Regions from separate parts of the Micromonospora sp. Mcm103 genome, predicted to be linked through region 2. Evidence: riboswitches for the same ligand, from Rfam matches in the RefSeq annotation. Region 2 holds a riboswitch; each other region holds the start of a gene.
What was found. A riboswitch is a leader RNA that binds a small molecule or an ion and turns the genes downstream of it on or off. The one in region 2 is predicted to bind cyclic di-AMP.
Positions count from the first base shown of each region.

Region 1: another riboswitch for cyclic di-AMP. It lies ahead of OC439_RS07695 (NlpC/P60 family protein); the one in region 2 lies ahead of OC439_RS27185 (coiled-coil domain-containing protein).
Region 3: another riboswitch for cyclic di-AMP. It lies ahead of OC439_RS00390 (LysM peptidoglycan-binding domain-containing protein); the one in region 2 lies ahead of OC439_RS27185 (coiled-coil domain-containing protein).

Region 1 covers NZ_JALJRJ010000004.1:102,409-108,828, reverse strand. The annotation lists gene OC439_RS07705 (C40 family peptidase) at 1-277, shown strand, start outside; gene OC439_RS07700 (N-acetylmuramoyl-L-alanine amidase) at 348-2,381, opposite strand; cyclic di-AMP (ydaO/yuaA leader) riboswitch at 2,620-2,754, shown strand; gene OC439_RS07695 (NlpC/P60 family protein) at 2,768-3,802, shown strand; gene dcd (dCTP deaminase) at 3,875-4,453, opposite strand; gene OC439_RS07685 (pyridoxamine 5'-phosphate oxidase family protein) at 4,532-5,077, shown strand; gene OC439_RS07680 (zinc metalloprotease) at 5,146-6,138, opposite strand; tRNA gene OC439_RS07675 (tRNA-Gly) at 6,406-6,420, shown strand, end outside.
Region 2 covers NZ_JALJRJ010000028.1:42,201-48,620, reverse strand. The annotation lists gene OC439_RS27215 (heavy metal translocating P-type ATPase) at 1-926, opposite strand, end outside; gene OC439_RS27210 (DUF748 domain-containing protein) at 944-1,924, opposite strand; gene OC439_RS27205 (heavy-metal-associated domain-containing protein) at 1,961-2,167, opposite strand; gene OC439_RS27200 (metal-sensitive transcriptional regulator) at 2,248-2,547, shown strand; gene OC439_RS27195 (SHOCT domain-containing protein) at 2,673-2,882, shown strand; gene OC439_RS27190 (YibE/F family protein) at 3,047-4,321, shown strand; cyclic di-AMP (ydaO/yuaA leader) riboswitch at 4,476-4,607, shown strand; gene OC439_RS27185 (coiled-coil domain-containing protein) at 4,611-5,639, shown strand; gene OC439_RS27180 (carbonic anhydrase) at 5,697-6,350, opposite strand.
Region 3 covers NZ_JALJRJ010000001.1:80,249-86,668, forward strand. The annotation lists gene OC439_RS00380 (M4 family metallopeptidase) at 1-1,263, shown strand, start outside; gene OC439_RS00385 (YbaB/EbfC family nucleoid-associated protein) at 1,399-1,848, opposite strand; gene OC439_RS00390 (LysM peptidoglycan-binding domain-containing protein) at 2,034-2,678, opposite strand; cyclic di-AMP (ydaO/yuaA leader) riboswitch at 2,677-2,822, opposite strand; gene OC439_RS00395 (LLM class flavin-dependent oxidoreductase) at 2,994-4,556, shown strand; gene OC439_RS00400 (winged helix-turn-helix transcriptional regulator) at 4,603-5,079, shown strand; partial or broken gene OC439_RS00405 (SDR family oxidoreductase) at 5,112-5,809, shown strand; gene htpG (molecular chaperone HtpG) at 6,174-6,420, opposite strand, start outside.

The DNA.
Region 1 (6,420 bases), on a different contig from region 2:
CCCGAACTCGTTCGACTGCTCCGGCCTCACCCAGTACGCGTACAAGGCGGCCGGCATCTCGCTGACCCACTTCACCGGCGCGCAGTGGAACGAGGGCCGCAAGGTCTCCCGTTCCGAGGCGAGACCGGGTGACCTGGTGTTCTTCGGCTCCGACCTGCATCACGTCGGGCTCTATCTCGGTAACGGGGTGATGGTGCACGCGCCACGTACCGGTAAACCGGTCCAGGTGTCGAGCATCAGCACCCAGCCGCTCGCCGGCTTCGTCCGGGTCGCCTGACCCGAACCCCTGGCAGCGGAAAGGCCCCCGGTCCACGCGGACCGGGGGCCTTCCCGTGTGCGGTGCCGGGTCAGCGCGGCGTGCCGACCGGGGACGGCAGGACCAGCACGTCGTCCAGGTTCACGAACATGATCCGGTGACCGAACTGGACCTGCACGTAGCGGTTCTTGCCGCGGACCACGGTCCGGTCACCCGGGGCCGAACCGTCGAACGAGACCGCCCGGTAGTACTCGCCGGGCAGCACCCCGCCCACCGCGTACCGCTGGCCGGCGGCGAACGTGTACTGCAGCGGCGAGATGGTCTGGTACGGGATGGTGTCCGGGTAGGCGGCCTGCTCCGGGTAGGCCCGCCCGTACACCGGGATGGTGGCCTTGCCGGGCCGCGGGGTCACCACGAAGCCGGTGGCCCACTTGGCGGTCGGCGCGGAGGCCGGGTTGAGGAACCACGCCTTCTGGCCGAGGTACCAGATCGCCGTCCAGTCACCCTGGCGGCCGGCGAGCGCGTACGTCTGGCCGGCGGAGGCGCGGGCGCCGTGGTCGGAGATGTACATGGTGTCCGGCGTACCGTCCGGGCGCAGCCCGAGGTCGTTGACGAGCGGGGCGTCCGGGCTCGGCGCGGTCCGCAGGATCACCGCGGAGGAACCCCGCGACGGGCACGGCTCGGCCGGCGGCCGGGGCGTCGGGACACCGGGCGGCTGCTGGTTGCAGCCGGTGAACGCCGGCCGGTTGGTGGCGAAGTCCGGGTCGATGGTGACCAGGCCGGTACGGGGCGTGCCGGTGCTGCGGAACGGCGCCTTCATCAGGTCGAAGTAGTGCGACCAGTCCCAGTACGGTCCCGGGTCCCAGTGCATGCCGCCCACGTTGGCGGCGGTGATGCCGGGCACGTTGTCGTGGCCGATGATGTGCTGCCGGTCCATCGGGATGCCGAGCTTCAGCGCGAGGTGCCGCACCAGCTTGGCGGAGGTGCGGTACATCGCCTCGGTGTACCAGGTGCCCTGACCGGCGAAGCCCTCGTGCTCCAGGCCGATGGACTTGGCGTTGACGTACCAGTTGCCGGCGTGCCAGCCGACGTCCTTGGTCTTGATGTGCTGGGCGATGTAGCCGTCCACCGAGCGCAGCGTGTAGTGCCAGCCCAGGTAGTCGGCCCGCTTCACCAGGTCGACGCTCGGGCCGAAGTAGCCCTCGGTGTCGTGGATGACGATGTACTCGATCTTCTGCTGCTTCGGCCGGTCGCCCAGGTCGTGGTTGCCGTAGTCGCCCGGGTCGTCGCTGAGCTGCTCGTACGGCGCGGGGATCCACTCGCAGGCCAGCCGCACCGGGCACTCCAGCCCGTCCGGCCGCTCGGCGTTGCGCAGGCCGAGGCGGGCCAGCCGGGAACGGTCCGGCGTCGCGGCGGTGGCGGCGAGCGTGACCCGCTGGCCGTCGTCGGTGGTCCGGCTGGCGCCCTGGCCGAGCTGGTCGTAGACCTCGTCGGCGAAGGCCGCCGCGGCGTCCGAGGTGTCCGCGCCGGAGTACCGGGCCACCGCGGCGTACCAGGCCGCCGGGTCGGTGCCGGCGCCGACCGGCCCGCCCAGAGCCTTCTGGTACGACGCCAGCAGCGCCGCGCCACCGCGGATGTTCGCGGCCGGGTCGGTGCGCAGCGTGCCCGCGTCGAGCCCGGTGAGCGCGGCGGCGGCGTCGAGCGTCTGGAGCGAGGCGGGCGGCAGCGGGGTCTCCCGCTCCGGCGCGGCGGCGGTGGCCGGGTCGAGGTTCAGCGGCCGGGAGTCGTCGCCGCGCGGGTCCTCGTCCTCGTCGACGTGGGCGCTGCCCGGCATGGCGAGGATGTGCGCGGCGTCGGTCAGGTGCATCGGGCCGTAGCCGCCGCTGGTGCTCGGCTGCCCGGGGTGGGTGTCCCAGCGGGACTCCAGATAGGAGACGCCGAGCAGCACGTTCTGCGGCACGCCGTACTCGGCCGCCGCGGCGGCGTATTGTTGTTGCCTGTCGCTCGCGGGCGCGGACGTGTCCGGCGCGGCGGTCACCGGGCCGGTCGTCGCCAGCGCGGTGGCTGTCGCCACTGCGGCGGCGAGCAGTATCCGTCTGCCCGACGGCGGGGCGGAGAGGTGCATCGAACCTCCTGGACAGGGATGGGGGTCACTGCGTCTCCACCCTCACTCCGCACACCCACGGGGGTCAATACCTTTCCAGTGAGTAATCAGCCTTGAAAGAAAATTTCACCTCCGACCTGGGTGCGGCCCGTCATCGCGTACGGAGTGTCACGCCGCTGGAAGTTGCGGATCGATAACGGTGGTCCCTACTCTGGTGAATCGTCGGCCGCACGTCTCACCGTCCAACCCGGTCGGTGACGGTCCGACACCGCCGAGTCGCCTCCGGGCGAGCCGGGGAACCAGGTACCTGGGGTGAATCCGCAGCGATGCGGTAGGGCGGCTCCCTTCCCGCCCGAATCCGTCAGCTAACCCGGTAGGCGGTACGGAAGAAGGAGTACGGACGCCCGGTGGCACTCCATGCCCCGCGGCCGTCGTCGAGCCGGTCGGTCGACCGGTCCACGGCTGTGCCGCGTACCCGCTGGTCCCGCTTCACCACAGCCCTCGCCGCCCTCGTCGGCACCGCAGTCGTCCTGACCGGCGGCGCCACGGCGGCACACGCCGAACCCTCGGTCGCCGAGATCGAGGCCCAGATCGACCGCGACTGGAACAAGCTCGAACCGGTCATCGAACAGGTGAACGCCGTACGCGAGCAGCTCGCCGCGCGGCGCAAGCAGGCCGACGTGCTCGGCCGGCAGATCGCACCCCTCCAGGCCCGGGTGGACGCCGCACTCGGTCAGGTCGGCGGGCTCGCCGCCGACGCCTACAAGGGCGACAACCTCTCCACAGTGAACGCGCTGCTGGGCAGCCGCTCACCCGGTGACCTGGTCACCGGCCTGGAACTGCTCGACCGCTTCGCGCACCGCCAGCACGAGCAGGTGCGCTCCGTCGCCGCGCTGCGCGACGAGCTGGCGGCGAAGAAGAAGCCGCTGGACGAGATGATCGCCGGGCTGGCGCGTACCGAGGCCCAGCTCGCGGCGAAGAAGAAGCAGATCGACGCCGAGATCGCCAAGTTGGAGAAGCTGCGGCTCAAGGTGTACGGCAAGGGCGGCGGCGGCCCGCTGCGCCCGGCGCCGTGCCCGGCCGGCTACCCCGGCGGCCCGGCCGGTGCGGCGGTCAAGTTCGCCTGCGCCCAGATCGGCAAGATCTACGTCTGGGGCGCGGCCGGGCCGGACCACTTCGACTGCTCGGGCCTCACCATGGCGGCTTGGGCCAAGGGCGGCGTCTCGCTGCCGCACAGCGCACGCCAGCAGCACGGCGTGACGAAGCGGATCAGCCGGGCCGAGCTGCGCGCCGGTGACCTCGTCTTTTACTACGGCGACCTGCACCACGTGGCGATGTACGTGGGCGACGGCTGGGTGGTACACGCCTCCCAGTCCGGCAAGCCGATCACCATGAAGCGGGTCGACGACGGCGACATCAACAGCTACGGCCGTCCCGGCTGAGGTGTAAGGAAGGGCCCCCCTCTTAACGCCTCCGGTAGAGGAGGGGGCCCCTATTAACAACTGCGGGCGTCGTCAGCGCGTCGGCCAGGTGCGCCAGCTCTGCCAGGACCGGCTCGGCGTCGGACCGCGCTGCCCCTGGTAACGCGAGCCGTAGACGGCCGAGCCGTACGGGTGCTCGGCCGGCGAGGAGAGCCGGAAGATGCAGAGCTGCCCGATCTTCATGCCCGGCCAGAGCGTGATCGGCAGGTTCGCCACGTTCGACAGCTCCAGCGTGACGTGGCCGGAGAAGCCGGGGTCGATGAAACCTGCTGTCGAGTGCGTCAGCAGCCCCAGCCGCCCCAGGCTCGACTTGCCCTCCAGCCGGCCGGCGAGCTGGTCACCCAGCGAGATCACCTCAAGCGTGGAGGCGAGCACGAACTCGCCCGGGTGCAGCACGAACGGCTGCCCCTCCGGCACCTCCACCATCGACGTCAGGTCGTCCTGCTGCACCGACGGGTCGATGTGTGTGTAGAGGTGGTTGTTGAAGACCCGGAACAGCCGGTCCAGGCGTACGTCGATGCTCGACGGCTGCACCAGCGTGGGCTCGAAGGGCTCCAGCGCGAGCGTGCCGGCCTTGATCTCGGAGATCAGGTCGCGGTCGGAGAGCAGCATCGGAACACCATAGCGACCGGTACGGGTGACCTGCGTGTCGCACTACATCTTCGTACATGTGTTCGATAGAGTGTCCACATGGCTTCCTGGTCCGAATTCGCCGCCGACGAGCCCCGCCTCGCCGACGAGATCCGCCTCCTGATGCAGCAGTACGGGCCGGGCTTCGGCTACCTCGCCACGGTCCGCGCCGACGGTGGCCCCCGGGTCCATCCCGTGTCCCCGGTGATCACCGACGACGGCCTGTGGTGCTTCGTCATCGACTCGCCGAAGCGCCGCGACCTCGAACGCGACGGCCGCTACGCGCTGCACTCGTTCCCGCCGGAGGAGAGCGATGACGAGGCGTACATCGCCGGGCGCGCACGACCGGTGACCGACCCGGCCACTGTGACGCGGCTGGCCCGGATCGCCCGCGCGTCGCCGCAGGGCGACTGGCGGCTGTTCGAGTTCACCGTCGAGGCGGCGATGCTGACCCGGCGTGACCCGGTGGCCCAGCCCGGCGCCCCCCCGCCGCAGGTGCGGGTCTGGCTCGACCCGCGCGGAGCCGAACCGGCCCGGCGGGAGCCGGTGGCCGCGGAGGCCCGGCGCGGCCGGCACGGCTTCGACACCCGCCGTCCGGCCGCCTGACCCGGCCCACGACGAACGGTGCCGGCCCGTCCGAGGACAGGGCCGGCACCGGTACGCGGTACGACAGGTCAGGCTGCGCGGTAGGCGTTCCACGCGGTGAGCATGCGGCTCGCCTGGCCGGCGGTGAACTGGTACATGCAGGAGTCGTACGTGTAGTCCATGAAGTTGGTGATCGGGTCCTTGCCGGCGGTCGAGCAGGTGTCGCGGCCGGTCGGGCACTGGTACGCCGGGGACGCCTCGGCCGGGGTGTCGGAGACGCTGTCGCCCGAGCCGGAGCAGCCGCCCTGGAAGGTGTGGTAGAGGTTCAGCCAGTGGCCGACCTCGTGGGTGCCGGTGTCACCCTGGTTGTAGTTGGTCGCGGTGCCGCCGGGCAGCGACTCGTTCAGGACCACCACGCCGTCCATCTTGTCCAGCGTCCGCTTCGGGAACGTCGCCCAGCCCAGCAGGCTGTCGCTCAGCTCGCCGAGGTAGATGTTCAGCGTGTTCTTGCCGCCCTCACGCAGCGAGGTCTTCATCGAGCGCTCGGCGGAGGAGCCCTGCACGATCGGGTACCACGACGGGTTCGTCACCCGGTTGATCTTCGTGAGCTGGAACCCGAACGCGGTGGCGGCGCCGCCGGTCGAGCCCGCGTACGCCTGGTTCAGCACGGTGATCTGCTGGTTGATCATCGAGTCGGTGATGTTGCCGCCGGCCCGGGTGCTGTTCTCCTGGATGACGTGCACGACGACCGGGATCGTCACGGTGGCCAGCGGAGCGACGGCGCCGGTCCGGAAGCTGGCCCGCTCGCGCTGCGCGGCGGCGAGGTCGGCCTCGCGGTCACGGACCTGCTTGGCGGTCAGGTGGTTGGGGTCCAGCTTGGCGTTGCCGCCCTTCGCGACGCGAGCGTTCGCGTGCTCGTCGGCGTGGGCGTCGGCCGGCTCGGCGCAGACGCCGGCCGGGGCGGCCGAGAAGGCCGAAGCAGCGGGGACGACGCCGACGGCGGCGGTGCTGAGCAGCAGCGCGAGGGTCGACGTCGCGACACCGGCGGTACGCCGGGTCAGCAGGTTGGGACGGAGTCCCATGGGCCCACCTCTTTCTGACGGCGTGGCAGGGGGTGTGTCACGCCGGTTCGGAAACGTGGGGCAGACGTTACATCCCATCGACGCATTTGAGAACGCCCATACGTTTCCGACGTGCAACTTCGCGCCAGCCGGCTCCGGTGGGTGCTTGATCCACTCCAGTTCGGGGAGGTGGCGGGGTCAACCGCCCGCCGATGCCGCCACCTCGCCGAGGTGGCGCGTGCACCTGACTGCACGGGGGTGGGGGGCTTCAGGTAGAGTGGTGCCGCTGCGGGTGTAGTTCAA
Region 2 (6,420 bases):
CCCTGGCCCACCTCGACCGGCACCGACTCGCCGGTGAGCATGCTGGCGTCGACCGCGGACGTGCCCTCCTCGACCACACCGTCGGTGGCGATCTTCTCGCCGGGCCGGACCACGAACCGGTCGCCGACCGCGAGCCGGCCGACCGGGATCCGGGTCTCCTGCCCGTCGCGCAGCACCGCCACGTCCTTGGCGCCGAGTTCGAGCAGGGCGCGCAGCGCCGACCCGGCGGTGCGCTTGGAGCGCGCCTCGAAGTACCGCCCGGCCAGGATGAACACGGTCACCCCGGCGGCGGCCTCCAGGTAGATGTTGCCGGCGCCGTCGCCGCGGGTGATGTCGAGGCTGAACGGGTGCTTCATCCCGGGCATGCCGGCGTCGCCGAGGAACAGCGCCCAGAGCGACCAGCCGAACGCGGCCAGCGTGCCGAGCGAGACGAGCGTGTCCATGGTCGCCGCGCCGTGCCGCAGGTTGATCAGCGCGGCGCGGTGGAACGGCAGCCCGCCCCAGACCACCACCGGGGCGGCGAGGGTGAGCGAGGCCCACTGCCAGTAGTCGAACTGCCAGGCCGGAACCATGGCGAGCACGATCACCGGCAGGGTGAGCGCGGCGGAGACCCAGAGCCGGGTACGCGCGGTGCGCAGCTCGTCCACCGGCTCCCCGGCCGCTGCCGCCTCCGCCTGCTCGGGCGGCGGCGGCACCACGGCGGTGTAGCCGGTCTTCTCGACGGTGGCGATCAGGTCGGCCGGCGCGATGTCGTCGGCGTACCGGACGGTGGCCTTCTCGGTGGCGTAGTTCACAGTCGCCTCGACGCCGTCCATCCGGTTGAGCTTCTTCTCGATCCGGGCGGCGCAGGACGCGCAGGTCATCCCGCCGATCGCCAGTTCGATCAGGTTCGGCGCGGTGGGCAGCGCCTTTCCCGTGGCAGTCATCGCGGCACCTCCGGCGCTCAACTGTGCCCGTGCCCCGGGGTGCCGTGTCCGGCGTCCGGGGTCGGTGCGGTGGTGGATGCCGGCGCGGCGGGCGCGGGCGCGGTCCGGTCGCCGGCCAGGACGGTGAACTCGGCGGTGTGCACCGCGTCGCCGTGCCGGAAGTCCAGGTAGAGACGGTACGCCCCGGCCGAGGGCACCTCGGCGGCGAACGTGATCGCCGGACCGGCAGGTGTGCGCCCGTCGCCGGGCGTGCCCTCCGGGTGCACGTGCAGGTACGCCAGGTCGCCCTGCCGCAGCGCCACCAGGTGCCCGTACGCCCCGAGGTAGGGCGCAAGGTCGGTGACCGGCCGCCCGTCGCGGCTGACGGAGAGCGTGAGCCGGCTGGTGCGGCCCGGCTCCGGCGTGCCGGTCAGGGTGACCGTGTAGCCGTCGACTGTGGTGCTGGTCGCCGGCGCCGGCAACGGCCGGGCGGTCAGCTCGCCGGGGACCGTGACGTCCAGGCCGAGCGTCAGCGGCTCGCCGCCTTCGGGGGTGAAGTCGGCGAACGCCCGCCAGACGCCGGGGCCGCCGAGCGGTGAGGCGACCCGCCAGGTGCCGTCGCCGGCCATCTCCGGGTGGACGTGCCGGAACCCGGACAGGTCCCGGCGGGCGACGATCAGGTGCATGCGCTTGTCGTGGGCCACCTCGAAGCGGGTGACCGGTGCGCCGTCCGGGCCGGTGATCCGGAAGGCGAACTGCCCGGCCGGGGCGTCGGCGGGCTGGAACGTGTAGCCGCGCTCGGAGACGAGCAGCCCGCCGGGCAGGTGCGCGGAGGCGCCGCCCGCCTGGCTCTCGTCACCGTGGCCGGTATCGCCGGCCCCGTGGTCGCTGCCGGTGTCGTCGTGTCGGGTCTCGGCGGCCGGGGCGACTGGATCGGCCAGGTTGCCGATCCCGTACGCCGCGCCGAACACCGCCACGAGGCCGAGCGCGAAGCCGCTGAGCTTCGTCGCCGTGTTCATGGTGTCTCCTCGGTTGTCGCGGGTCCGCCGGACCCGTCACGCACCGACGAGGTCGTAGCCGGCCTCGTCGACCGCCGCGCGGACCGCGTCCGCGTCCAGCGGGTTCTGACTGGTGACGGTGACCCGGCCGCCGGCCAGGTCGACCTGGACGTCGGTGACGCCCGGAAGTGCGCTCAGCTCGGTGCTCACCGAGTTGACGCAGTGCCCGCAGGTCATGCCGTTCACCTGGTAGGTGGTCTCCATCTCGCCCTCCGATCTGATACCCCCCAGGGGTACGTTCCGAACGTTAGCATACCCCCGAGGGGTACGCTATCCTCGGTTTCATGACCGCGCCGTCCAGCCCGACCCGGGGCTACACCGCCAGCAAGGACCAACTCCTCGCCCGGCTCCGCCGGATCGAGGGGCAGGTCCGTGGCATCGAGAAGATGGTCGAGGACGACCGTTACTGCATCGACGTGCTGACCCAGATCTCGGCCATCCAGGCGGCGCTGGACAAGGTCGGCCTGGGCCTGCTCGACGGCCACGCCCGGCACTGCATGCACGAGGGCGCCGCCGAGGGCCGGGCCGACGAGATGGCGACCGAGATGATGGCCGCCGTCGGCCGCCTGATGAAGCGCGGCTGAAGGGGGACCTCCGGCCCTCCGGGCGGGGCACATCGACCCGCGCCGACGCGCCCGGGCGGACGTACCGTCGACGTGGCGGGCAGGCCGGACCGGCGGACCCGCGGCGACGGACGGAGGGCGGCCCGATGATGTGGCAGAGCCCGATGATGGGCTGGATGTGGATCTGGTCCCTGCTGGTGCTCGGGGTGCTGGCGGGGCTCGTCTGGGCGGCCGTGCGGTGGACCGGCCCGCAGTACCTGGGCCCGACGACGGCCCGGCGCATCCTGGACGAGCGGTACGCCCGCGGCGAGATCGACGAGGACGAGTACCGGCGACGCCGGGCCGGCCTGACCTGACCCGCGCGGGGCGCGCGTCACCGGCCACGGTGTCCGGGACCGCCCGGCCGGGCTGCCTACCATGGCCGGGCGACGACCCGGACGTGGTCGACACGTCCACGCCGGCCGGGTGACCAGACCGGTCCGGCGGACCAGGCGTCGCCGCGACCGTTGGGAGAGACGTCATGGGTGCCGACCACACCCGCCCCGCACCCGCCGCGCCGCCGGGCGTACGGCGGCTGCTCGTCGCCGTGGTGGTGCCGCTGTTCGCGCTCACCGTGATCGCGGCGCTGGTGCTCTGGCCCGGGCAGGACCGGGAGCCGGTCGGCGGCGCGGACGTCCCTCGCTACCACGGCACGGTGACCCGGGTGGTCACCGAGCCCTGCCCGCCGACGCCGGAGGCCCCGGAGGGCGGCGGTGGCCCCTGCGGCACCGTGACCGTCACCGCCGAGCAGGGCCCGGACGCGGGCCGGCAGGTCGAGACGCCGATCCCGGCCGGGCCGGGCGCGCCGCGGGTCGCGGTCGGCGACGAGGTCGTCCTGGTCGAGCTGACCGACCCGGCCGACCCGGCGGTGAAGTCCTACAACATCGCCGAGCACCAGCGCGGTACACCGCTGATCTGGCTGATGGTGCTGTTCGCCGCCGCGATCGTGGCGTTCGGCAGGTGGCGCGGGCTCGCCGCGCTCGGCGGCCTGGTGGCCAGCTTCGCCATCCTGCTCGGCTTCGTGCTGCCGGGCATCGGCGCCGGCCAGCCGCCGCTGCTCGTCGCGATCGTGGGCGCCGCGTTGATCATGTTCGTGGTGCTCTACCTGACCCACGGGATCACCGCGCAGACGTCGGTCGCGGTGCTCGGCACGCTCGGCAGCCTGGTGGTCACCGGCGTGCTCGGCCTGCTCGCCACGTCCGCCACCCACCTGACCGGCTTCGGCAGCGAGGACGCCACCACGCTGTCCATGTTCCAGGGCGACGTGGACCTGCACGGACTGCTTCTGGCCGGCATCATCATCGGCTCGCTGGGCGTGCTGGACGACGTCACAGTCACCCAGGCGGCCACCGTCACCGAACTGGCGCACGCCAACCCCGGACTGTCCCGGCGGCAGCTCTACCGGGCGGCGACCCGGGTCGGCCGGGCCCACATCGCGTCCACCGTCAACACCATCGTGCTGGCGTACGCCGGCGCCTCGCTGCCGCTGCTGCTCCTGCTGGTCGCCGACTCCCGCCCGGTGAGCGAGATCCTCACCAGTGAGTTCCTCGCCCAGGAGATCGTCCGCAGCGCGGTGGCGACGCTCGGCCTGATCGCCGCCGTACCGCTGACGACCGGACTGGCCGCGATCGTGACCACCGCCGGGCGGCGCTCGCCCGGCGCGGAGCCGGCGCCCGCCGCGCCCCCGCCGCCGGCCGGACGGGACGACGCGCTGGAGGCGCTCGGCGGCGGGAAGAGTACGGAGGCCGCATGGTGACACTCCGCAGCGTCACCATCGAATTCAAACGCGACGCTGGTCACGGTGCGCCACGGCGAAATCTCGCTATTGGTCGGCTTCCGGACGTAGATCCTCACGAGTGCTGTCAGGTAACCTCGCTGCCGGTCACCGCCGAAGGCGCGCACCGGCGCCAGCGGTGCCGCCGCCCAATCGCCCACGGGCGAACCGGGGAACCAGGTACATGGGGTGAATCCGCGACAGCGGTAGGGGCCACTTCCGTCCCGAACCCGTCAGCTAACCCGGTCGGCGGCCGACGGAAGGGAACACTGTGACGGCACCCCTGCGCCGCTGGCTGACACCCGTGGTGGCCGTGCTGGCCTCGCTAGCCGTGCTGGCCGGCCCGAACCCGGCGACCGCGGCCCCCGCCGCGGCGGCCCCCGGCACCCCCTCGGGCCACGAGGAGGACGGCGATCCGCCGCTCATCACCGAGGCGATCGACTCCGCCAACCGGAACTTCCTCCAGGCCAAGGCGAAGCTCGCCAAGTCCCAGGATCGCCAGCGGCGGCTGGCGGCCGAGGTGAAGACGGCACAGGCCGAACTCGACGCGCTCAGCCCGCAGGTCAACCAGCTCGCCGCCCAGTCCTACCGGACCGGCCGGATGGGCGCGATGGCGATGCTGCTGGAGAGCAACTCCCCCGACTCGTTCGTCCGCCGGGTCAACGCCCTGGACGAGCTGAACCTCCTCAACGCGCAGCGCCTGGCCGCCATCAACGCGGTCAAGACCCGCGCCGAGCAAGCCAAGATCGCGCTCGACGCCGAGGTGCGCGAGCAGGAGAAGCAGAAGAACGCGATGGAGCGCGAGAAGGTGCAGGCCGAGCGCGCGCTGAAGCTCGTCGGCGGTCTCGGCTTCACCGGCGGCCTGGTCTCCGCCACCTCACCGGTCGCCAAGATCGCCCCCGGCCGCACCGCCGACGGCGGGTGGAAGGCCGAGTCGTGCAGCGAGGATGACCCGACCACCTCGGGCTGCGTCACGCCGCGCACGCTGCACGCGTACAAGGAGGTCCGGCGCGCGGGCTTCAAGCGCTTCGTGGGCTGCTACCGGTCCGGCGGGCCGTGGGAGCACCCCAAGGGCAAGGCGTGTGACTGGTCGCTGCAGAACAGCGGCTTCGCGCCGTGGCACAACAACGACACCCGCCGGTACGGCAACGAGGTCGCCGCGTTCCTGATCCGCAACGCCGACCGGCTGGGCATCTACTACGTCATCTGGAACCGGCAGATCTGGTTCCCGGCCACCGGCTGGCGTTCCTACAGCGGACCGTCGAACCACACCGACCACGTCCACATGTCGCTGCTCTGATCCGGACACCACGAAAAGGGGCCGCCCGAGGGCGGCCCCTTTTCGCGTCCGAATGTGTCAGCTCGCCAGCGCCGGGTCGGCGGGCGCGGCCGGGGCGGGCAGCGGGGCCGGGGACTGCGCCACGGTCCGCACCTCGCCACCGGCGAGCCGGTACGACATGCCCACCACCGTGCACCGCCCGGCGGCCACCCGCTCGGCCAGCACGGCGGACCGGGCCAGCAGCGTCTCCACCGTCTGCGCGATGTGGACGTCGATGATGCCGTCGAGGTCCTCGACGCCCTGGCGGGCGGCGCGCAGCAGGCTCGGCGAGACCGCGTCCACCACCGCGCCCAGGTGCCCGGCCGGGGCGGCACCCGTCCGGACCCCCTCCCGGGCGGCCTGGACCGCGCCGCACGAGTCGTGCCCGAGCACCACCACGAGCGGCGTGCCCAGCACGGTGACGGCGTACTCGACGCTGCCGAGCACCTCCGGCCCGGCGGTGTGCCCGGCGGTACGCACCACGAAGAGGTCACCGAGACCGCGGTCGAAGATGATCTCGGCGGCGAGCCGCGAGTCGGAGCAGCCGACGATCACCGCGAACGGGTGCTGGCCGTCGGCGACCGCCGCCCGGTGCCCGGCGTCCTGATTCGGATGCTGCGGGACGCCCGTGACGAACCGGTGGTTACCGGCACGCAGCTCGGCAAGTGCCTGTTCCGGGGTGCTCGGCGTCATGTCCCTCACCTCGTCTACCTGGGGAACCACCAGGCCGAACGGCCTCGCGACCCACGGTCACACGCCCCTC
Region 3 (6,420 bases), on a different contig from region 2:
GCGCTGTTCTCCGCGCAGACCGAGCACAAGATGCTCGCCCAGTGGCTGGGCCGCAACGGCGCCAACGGCAACGGCGGCTACTGGCCGATCCGGGTGGGCCTCAACGACCAGAACGCCTACTACGACGGCAGCCAGGTGCAGATCGGCAAGAACACCGCCGGCCAGTGGATCGGCTCGCTGGACGTGGTGGCGCACGAGATCGGCCACGGCATCGACGACAACACCCCGGGCGGCATCTCCGGCGGCGGCACGCAGGAGTTCGTGGCTGACACGTTCGGCGCGGCCACCGAGTGGTTCGCCAACGAGCCGTCCAGCTACGACGCGCCGGACTTCCTGGTCGGCGAGAAGATCAACCTGGTCGGCTCCGGCCCGATCCGCAACATGTACAACCCGTCGGCGCTCGGCGACCCGAACTGCTACTCCAGCAGCATCCCGTCGACCGAGGTGCACGCCGCGGCCGGCCCGGGCAACCACTGGTTCTACCTGCTCGCCAACGGCAGCAGCCCGACCAACGGGCAGCCGTCCAGCTCGACCTGCAACGGCAGCAGCGTGACCGGCCTGGGCATCCAGAAGGCCATGAAGATCATGTACAACGGCATGCTGCTGAAGACCTCGTCCTCGTCGTACCTGAAGTACCGCACCTGGACGCTGCAGGCGGCGAAGAACCTCTACCCGGGCAGCTGCGCGGAGTTCAACACGGTCAAGGCGGCCTGGGACGCGGTGAGCGTGCCGGCCCAGTCCGGTGACCCGACCTGCTCCGGCGGCACCCCGACGCCCACCCCGAGCACCACGACCACCCCGCCGTCGGGCGGTTGCTCCGGCAACAAGCTCGCCAACCCGGGCTTCGAGTCGGGCAACGTGAACTGGAGCGCCTCGTCCGGCGTCATCACCACCGACAGCGGCCAGGCCGCGCACGGCGGCTCGTACAAGGCGTGGCTGGACGGGTACGGCTCGTCGCACACCGACACGCTCAGCCAGTCGGTGACGATCCCGGCCGGATGCCGGGCGACGTTGAGCTTCTGGCTGCACATCGACAGCGCGGAGTCGACCACCAGCACCGCGTACGACAAGCTCACCGTCAAGGCGGGCAGCACCACGCTGGCCACGTACTCGAACCTGAACAAGGCCACCGGCTACGTGCAGCGGTCCTTCGACGTCTCGTCGCTGGCGGGCACCACGGCGACCATCTCGTTCAGCGGCGTGGAGGACAGCTCGTTGCAGACGTCCTTCGTCGTCGACGACACCGCGGTCACCCTGAGCTGACCGTGGCGTAGCGCGGCCGGTCGTCGTCCTCCCGGCGGCCGGCCGCCTCGTCGTGTCAGGCCGGTGCCGCGTCGCGCGTGGTCGGCACCCCGGGCGGGTGCGGCGCCTCGTCGTGCCGGGGCGTGTGCGGTCGGGTCAGACCGCGCGCCCGGCCCGGGACCCAGCGCCGCGGTCGCGGTGGATCCGCGCGGCCGCCTCGTGCATCGCGCGGCCGAACAGCTCGGCCTGGTCGCCCATGCTGCCGAGCCGGGCGGCGAGCGCGTCGGCGTCGGCCCGGGCCGACGCGCTGACCCGGTCGTCCAGCTCGGACAGCGCGGCGTTGGCGGCGGTCACGAGGTGTCCGCAGAGGACGTCGAGGGGCTCGCCGGCCAGCTCCGGGTCGATCGTCACGGAATCGAGCCGGCCACCCTGGACGGCGACCGCGCGGACCCGGCCGCCGGCTGCAGTGCCCTCGGCGAGCAGCAGGTCGCCCGGCTCGCCGTCGGCGTGTGCCGAGGCCCGGGAGCGCATCGCGGTGAGCGCCTGCTGCGTGCGGGTCAGCAGCTCGTCGATGCTCGCGGCCGCCGAGAACGGGTCGTTGGTCATATCCGCGCTTTCTTCACGTCTTAGCCGAGCATGCGTGACCCTAGCAACCGGCTCCGACGAATCGCCGTCACCGGCCGGTCCGGGTCGCGTCCCGGCGCCGCGAGCAGGCCGGACACCGGCCACGCGGCGTGTCGCGGACGGCCGGGCGCCCGGCCGGGACGAACCGGCCGGGCGCTCGGACGAGGTCAGCGCAGGCGCAGCTGCTGACCGGGGAAGATCAGGCCCGGGTCGTCGCCGACCACGGCGCGGTTGCGCTCGTGCAGGGCACGCCAGCCGCCGTCGACGCGCTGCGCCACGGCGATCTCCGACAGCGTGTCCCCGCGCCGGACGACGTACGTCCCGGCGCCGGACGACGGCCGCGGCGCCGCCTTCGTCGTGGCGCGTTCCGGCGCGGCCTTCGTCGCGGCGGCCCGCTTCGGCGCCGCCTTCCTCGGTGCCGCCTTCGTGGTGGCCCGCTCGGACCGGGTCGCCGTGCTGGCCGAGCCGCCCTTCTTGCCGCAGACCGGCCACGCGCCGATGCCCTGGCCGCGCAGCACCTTCTCCGCGACGGCGATCTGCTCGGACCGGCTGGCCAGGTCGGCGCGCGCGGCGTACTTCTGGCCGCCGTAGCCGTTCCAGGTGGTGCGGGAGAACTGGAGCCCGCCGTAGTAGCCGTTACCGGTGTTGATCTTCCAGTTGCCGCCGGACTCGCAGCGCGCGACCGCGTCCCAGTTGACGCCCGCGCTGGCCGGAGCGGCCGGGCCGAACAGGGTCGCGGCGCCGACGGCGGCGCCGGCCAGGACCGCTCCGAGAGCGGTACGGCGGCTTCGGGCTGAGTATTCAGTTGCCATGTGGATTCCTCCACGCCGACGAGGTGAGCTGTCGGGTTCGGGCCGAGGAGCCCGGCCGCCGGTGGCGGCTTCACCCCGAGGTGACGATGCACCGTGGAACGTGTGGTTCCCCCGCTCCCGCACGAGGTTCGGTTACCGGGGCCGGCGGCGGGATTTGGCGTTTCCGGCCTGCGGTGTCCGCGTCTGCGAACGAAACCGACGCTAGGAGCGATTTGTGATGATCGTCCACTTCTTGTGACCCTCTTCACCCGGCCGGGCGACCGGCGGCGGCGCTACGGTGGCAGGGCCAGGCAAGATCACGGGAGGGCTTGACGGATGACCGATCACGGACACGAGCTGACCTTCGGCGGCTTCATCACCCCCGCCGCCGGGCAGCCCGACCAGGTGGTGGCGCTGGCCCGGCTCTGCGAGCAGGTCGGGCTGGACCTGGTCACGTTCCAGGACCACCCCTACCAGCCGGGCTTCCTGGACACCTGGACGCTGATGTCCTACGTGGCCGCCGCGACCGAACGTATCCGCCTGGCCGGAAACGTCCTCAACCTGCCGTTGCGCCAGCCGGTGGTGCTGGCCCGCAGCGTCGCCAGCCTGGACCTGCTCACCGGCGGCCGGGTCGAGCTGGGACTCGGTGCGGGCGCGTTCTGGGACGCGATCGAGGCGGCGGGCGGGCGACGCCTGTCCCCCGGCGCCGCCGTCGAGGCCCTCGACGAGGCGATCCGGGTGATCCGCGAGGTCTGGGACACCGACCGCCGCGGCATGATCCGCGTCGACGGCGAGCACTACCGGGTGGTCGGCGCCAAGCGCGGTCCGGCGCCCGCGCACCCGGTGGGCATCTGGGTCGGCGCGTACAAGCCGCGCATGCTGCGCCTGGTCGGCCGCGCCGCGGACGGCTGGCTGCCGTCCCTGTCGTACCTGCCGAAGGGCCCCGACGAGCTGCCCGCCCTGAACGCGCTCGTCGACGAGGGCGCTCAGGCCGCCGGGCGCGACCCGGCCACGATCCGCCGCATGCTCAACGTGACCGGCACGTTCGCCCGCTCGTCGGCCGGTTTCCTGGCCGGGCCGCCGGAGCAGTGGGTGGAGGAGCTGGCCGGGCTCACCCTGGAGCACGGCATCACCACGTTCATCCTCGGCAGCGACGAGCCGCGCGCGATCCAGATCTTCGGCCAGGAGGTCGCGCCCGCCGTGCGGGAGCTGGTCGCCGCCGAGCGCACCGCGCCCGCCGGCGGAACCCGCACGGCCGCCGACGAGCAGACCGCCGCCGCCGGCCCGAGCACGCTCGGCGTCACCCCCACCCCCGACCCGGGGGTACGCCTGAGCGCGCGCCGCCCTTGGGACGAGTCCACCCGCCCGAGCGCCCCGCCGCCGCCGGCCGGGCGCGTCTACCCGGCCCGCGGACAGGCCGCCGGGCAGCACCTGGTGGACGTGCACGACCACCTGCGCCAGGAGCTGGCCCAGGTGCGCGATCTGCTGGAACAGGTCAAGCAGGGCACTGTCTCGCCGGGCCGGGCGCGGGCCGCCCTCAACGAGATGACCATGCGACAGAACAACTGGACGCTCGGGGCGTACTGCGCGGCGTACTGCACGATGGTCACCCAGCACCACGGGCTGGAGGACGCCTCGATCTTCCCTCACCTGCGCCGCTCCGAGGCCGGGCTGGCGGCAGTGCTGGACCGCCTCGAGGAGGAGCACGTGGTGATCCACGGCGTGGTGGAGAGCGTCGACCGGGCGCTCGTCGAGCTGGTCCGGCACCCCGGCGACTTCACGCAGCTCCAGGAGGCGGTGGACCTGCTCACCGACACGCTGCTGTCGCACCTGTCGTACGAGGAGCACCAGATCGTCGAGCCGCTGGCCCGGCACGGATTCTTCCCCGGCCAGCTGTGAGGTAGCTGACTTCTGCTTTCCTAAGCCAGGGGGTACCGTCGACGCCATGACGGACCTCCTCGCGCAGCGTGACTCCTGGTCCACCGCCAACTGCTCGATCGCCCGGGCACTGGAGGTGGTCGGCAACCGCACCACGCTGCTCCTGCTGCGGGAGGCGTCGTTCGGCACCCGCCGCTTCGACGACTTCGCCCGGCGGGTCGGCGTCAGCGAGCCGGTGGCCGCCGCCCGCCTCAAGCAGCTCGTCGCCGACGGGCTGCTCGACCGGCGTCCCTACCGCGAGCCCGGGCAGCGCACCCGCGACGAGTACGTGCTCACCGCGAAGGGCAGCGACCTGATCCCGGTGCTGGTCGCGCTGCGGCAGTGGGGCGACGCGTACGCCGCCGACGAGGCGGGCCCGGCGGTCCGGGTGGCCCACAACGAGTGCGGCGCCCCGGTGCACGCCCGGCTGCGCTGCGACGCCGGGCACGACGTACCGCCCGGTGAGCTCGCCGTCCTGCCCGGTCCGGGCCTGCTGTCCGCCTGACTCCCCTCCCTCACCACACCTCGGAGCGACACATGAAGATCGCTGGAAGCACCGCCCTGGTCACCGGCGCCAACCGCGGCTTCGGCCGCACCTGGCCGCCGAACTCGCCGCGCGCGGTGCCACCGTCTGGGCCGGCGCCCGCAACCCGGACGCCGTGGACCTGCCCGGCGTGACCCCGGTACGCCTGGACGTCACCGACCCCGCGTCGGTCGCCGCCGCCGCGGAGCGGGCCGGTGACGTGACGCTGCTCGTCAACAACGCCGGCGTGAGCACCGGCACCGACCTGCTCGACGGCGACCTCGAGAAGATCCGGTTGGAGCTGGAGACGCACTACCTCGGCACGCTGTCGGTGGTGCGGGCGTTCGCGCCCCGGATCGCCGCGAACGGCGGCGGCACGATCCTGAACGTGCTGTCCGCGCTGTCCTGGTTCACGTTCCCCGGCGTCGGCGCGTACGGCGCGGCCAAGGCCGCCGAGTGGTCGATGACGAACGCCCTGCGCCTGGAGCTGGCCGGCCGGGGCGTCCGCGTCGCGGGCCTGCACGTGGGCTACATGGACACCGAGATGGCCGCCGCCGTACCCGGCCCGAAGGCCCACCCGGCCGACGTCGCCCGGCTCGCCGCCGACGGCATCGAGTCCGACAGCTACGAGATCCTGGCCGACGACGTCGCCCGTCGGGTCCAGGCCGGACTGTCCGGCGGCGTGGCCGCGCTCTACCCCGCCCTCCCCTGAGCCGACCGGGCTCGCCGCCCCGGCGCGCCGGCTCAGCGGCCCCTTCACCAGCCAACGGCGATTACGGCCGGCCGCGCGGCTGGACACCAGGCCGGCGCCTCACCGGCTCCAGCAGATCCAGCCCGACCCACACCCGTCCACCCAGGCAGGCCCTGCCGACGCGGGCCTGCAGAGACCACCCACCGGAAGCTCACTCACCGAGCCCGCTCCCTCCATCTGGGACTGATCTTCCCCATCCTGGGACAAGCCAGCTTGATCCACGCCAGCTCGGCGAGGTGGCGGTATCGGGGGCATCCTGATACCGCCACCTCGGCGTAATGGAGTCGATCAAGCCGGCCGGGTCCGGCCGGCGGGGCGGGTGGGGCTACAGGCCTCGGGCCAGGCGGTCGGCGAGGATCCGGGTGAACCGGGCCGGGTCGGCCAGCTCGCCGCCCTCGGCCAGCAGCGCCATGCCGTACAGCAGCTCGGCGGTCTCGGTCAGCGCCGCGGCGTCGGCACCCTCGCCGTGCGCCTTGCGCAGCCCGGTGACCAGCGGGTGGGCCGGGTTCAGCTCCAGGATCCGCTTGACCCGGGGCACCTCCTGGCCCATCGCCCGGTACATCTTCTCCAGC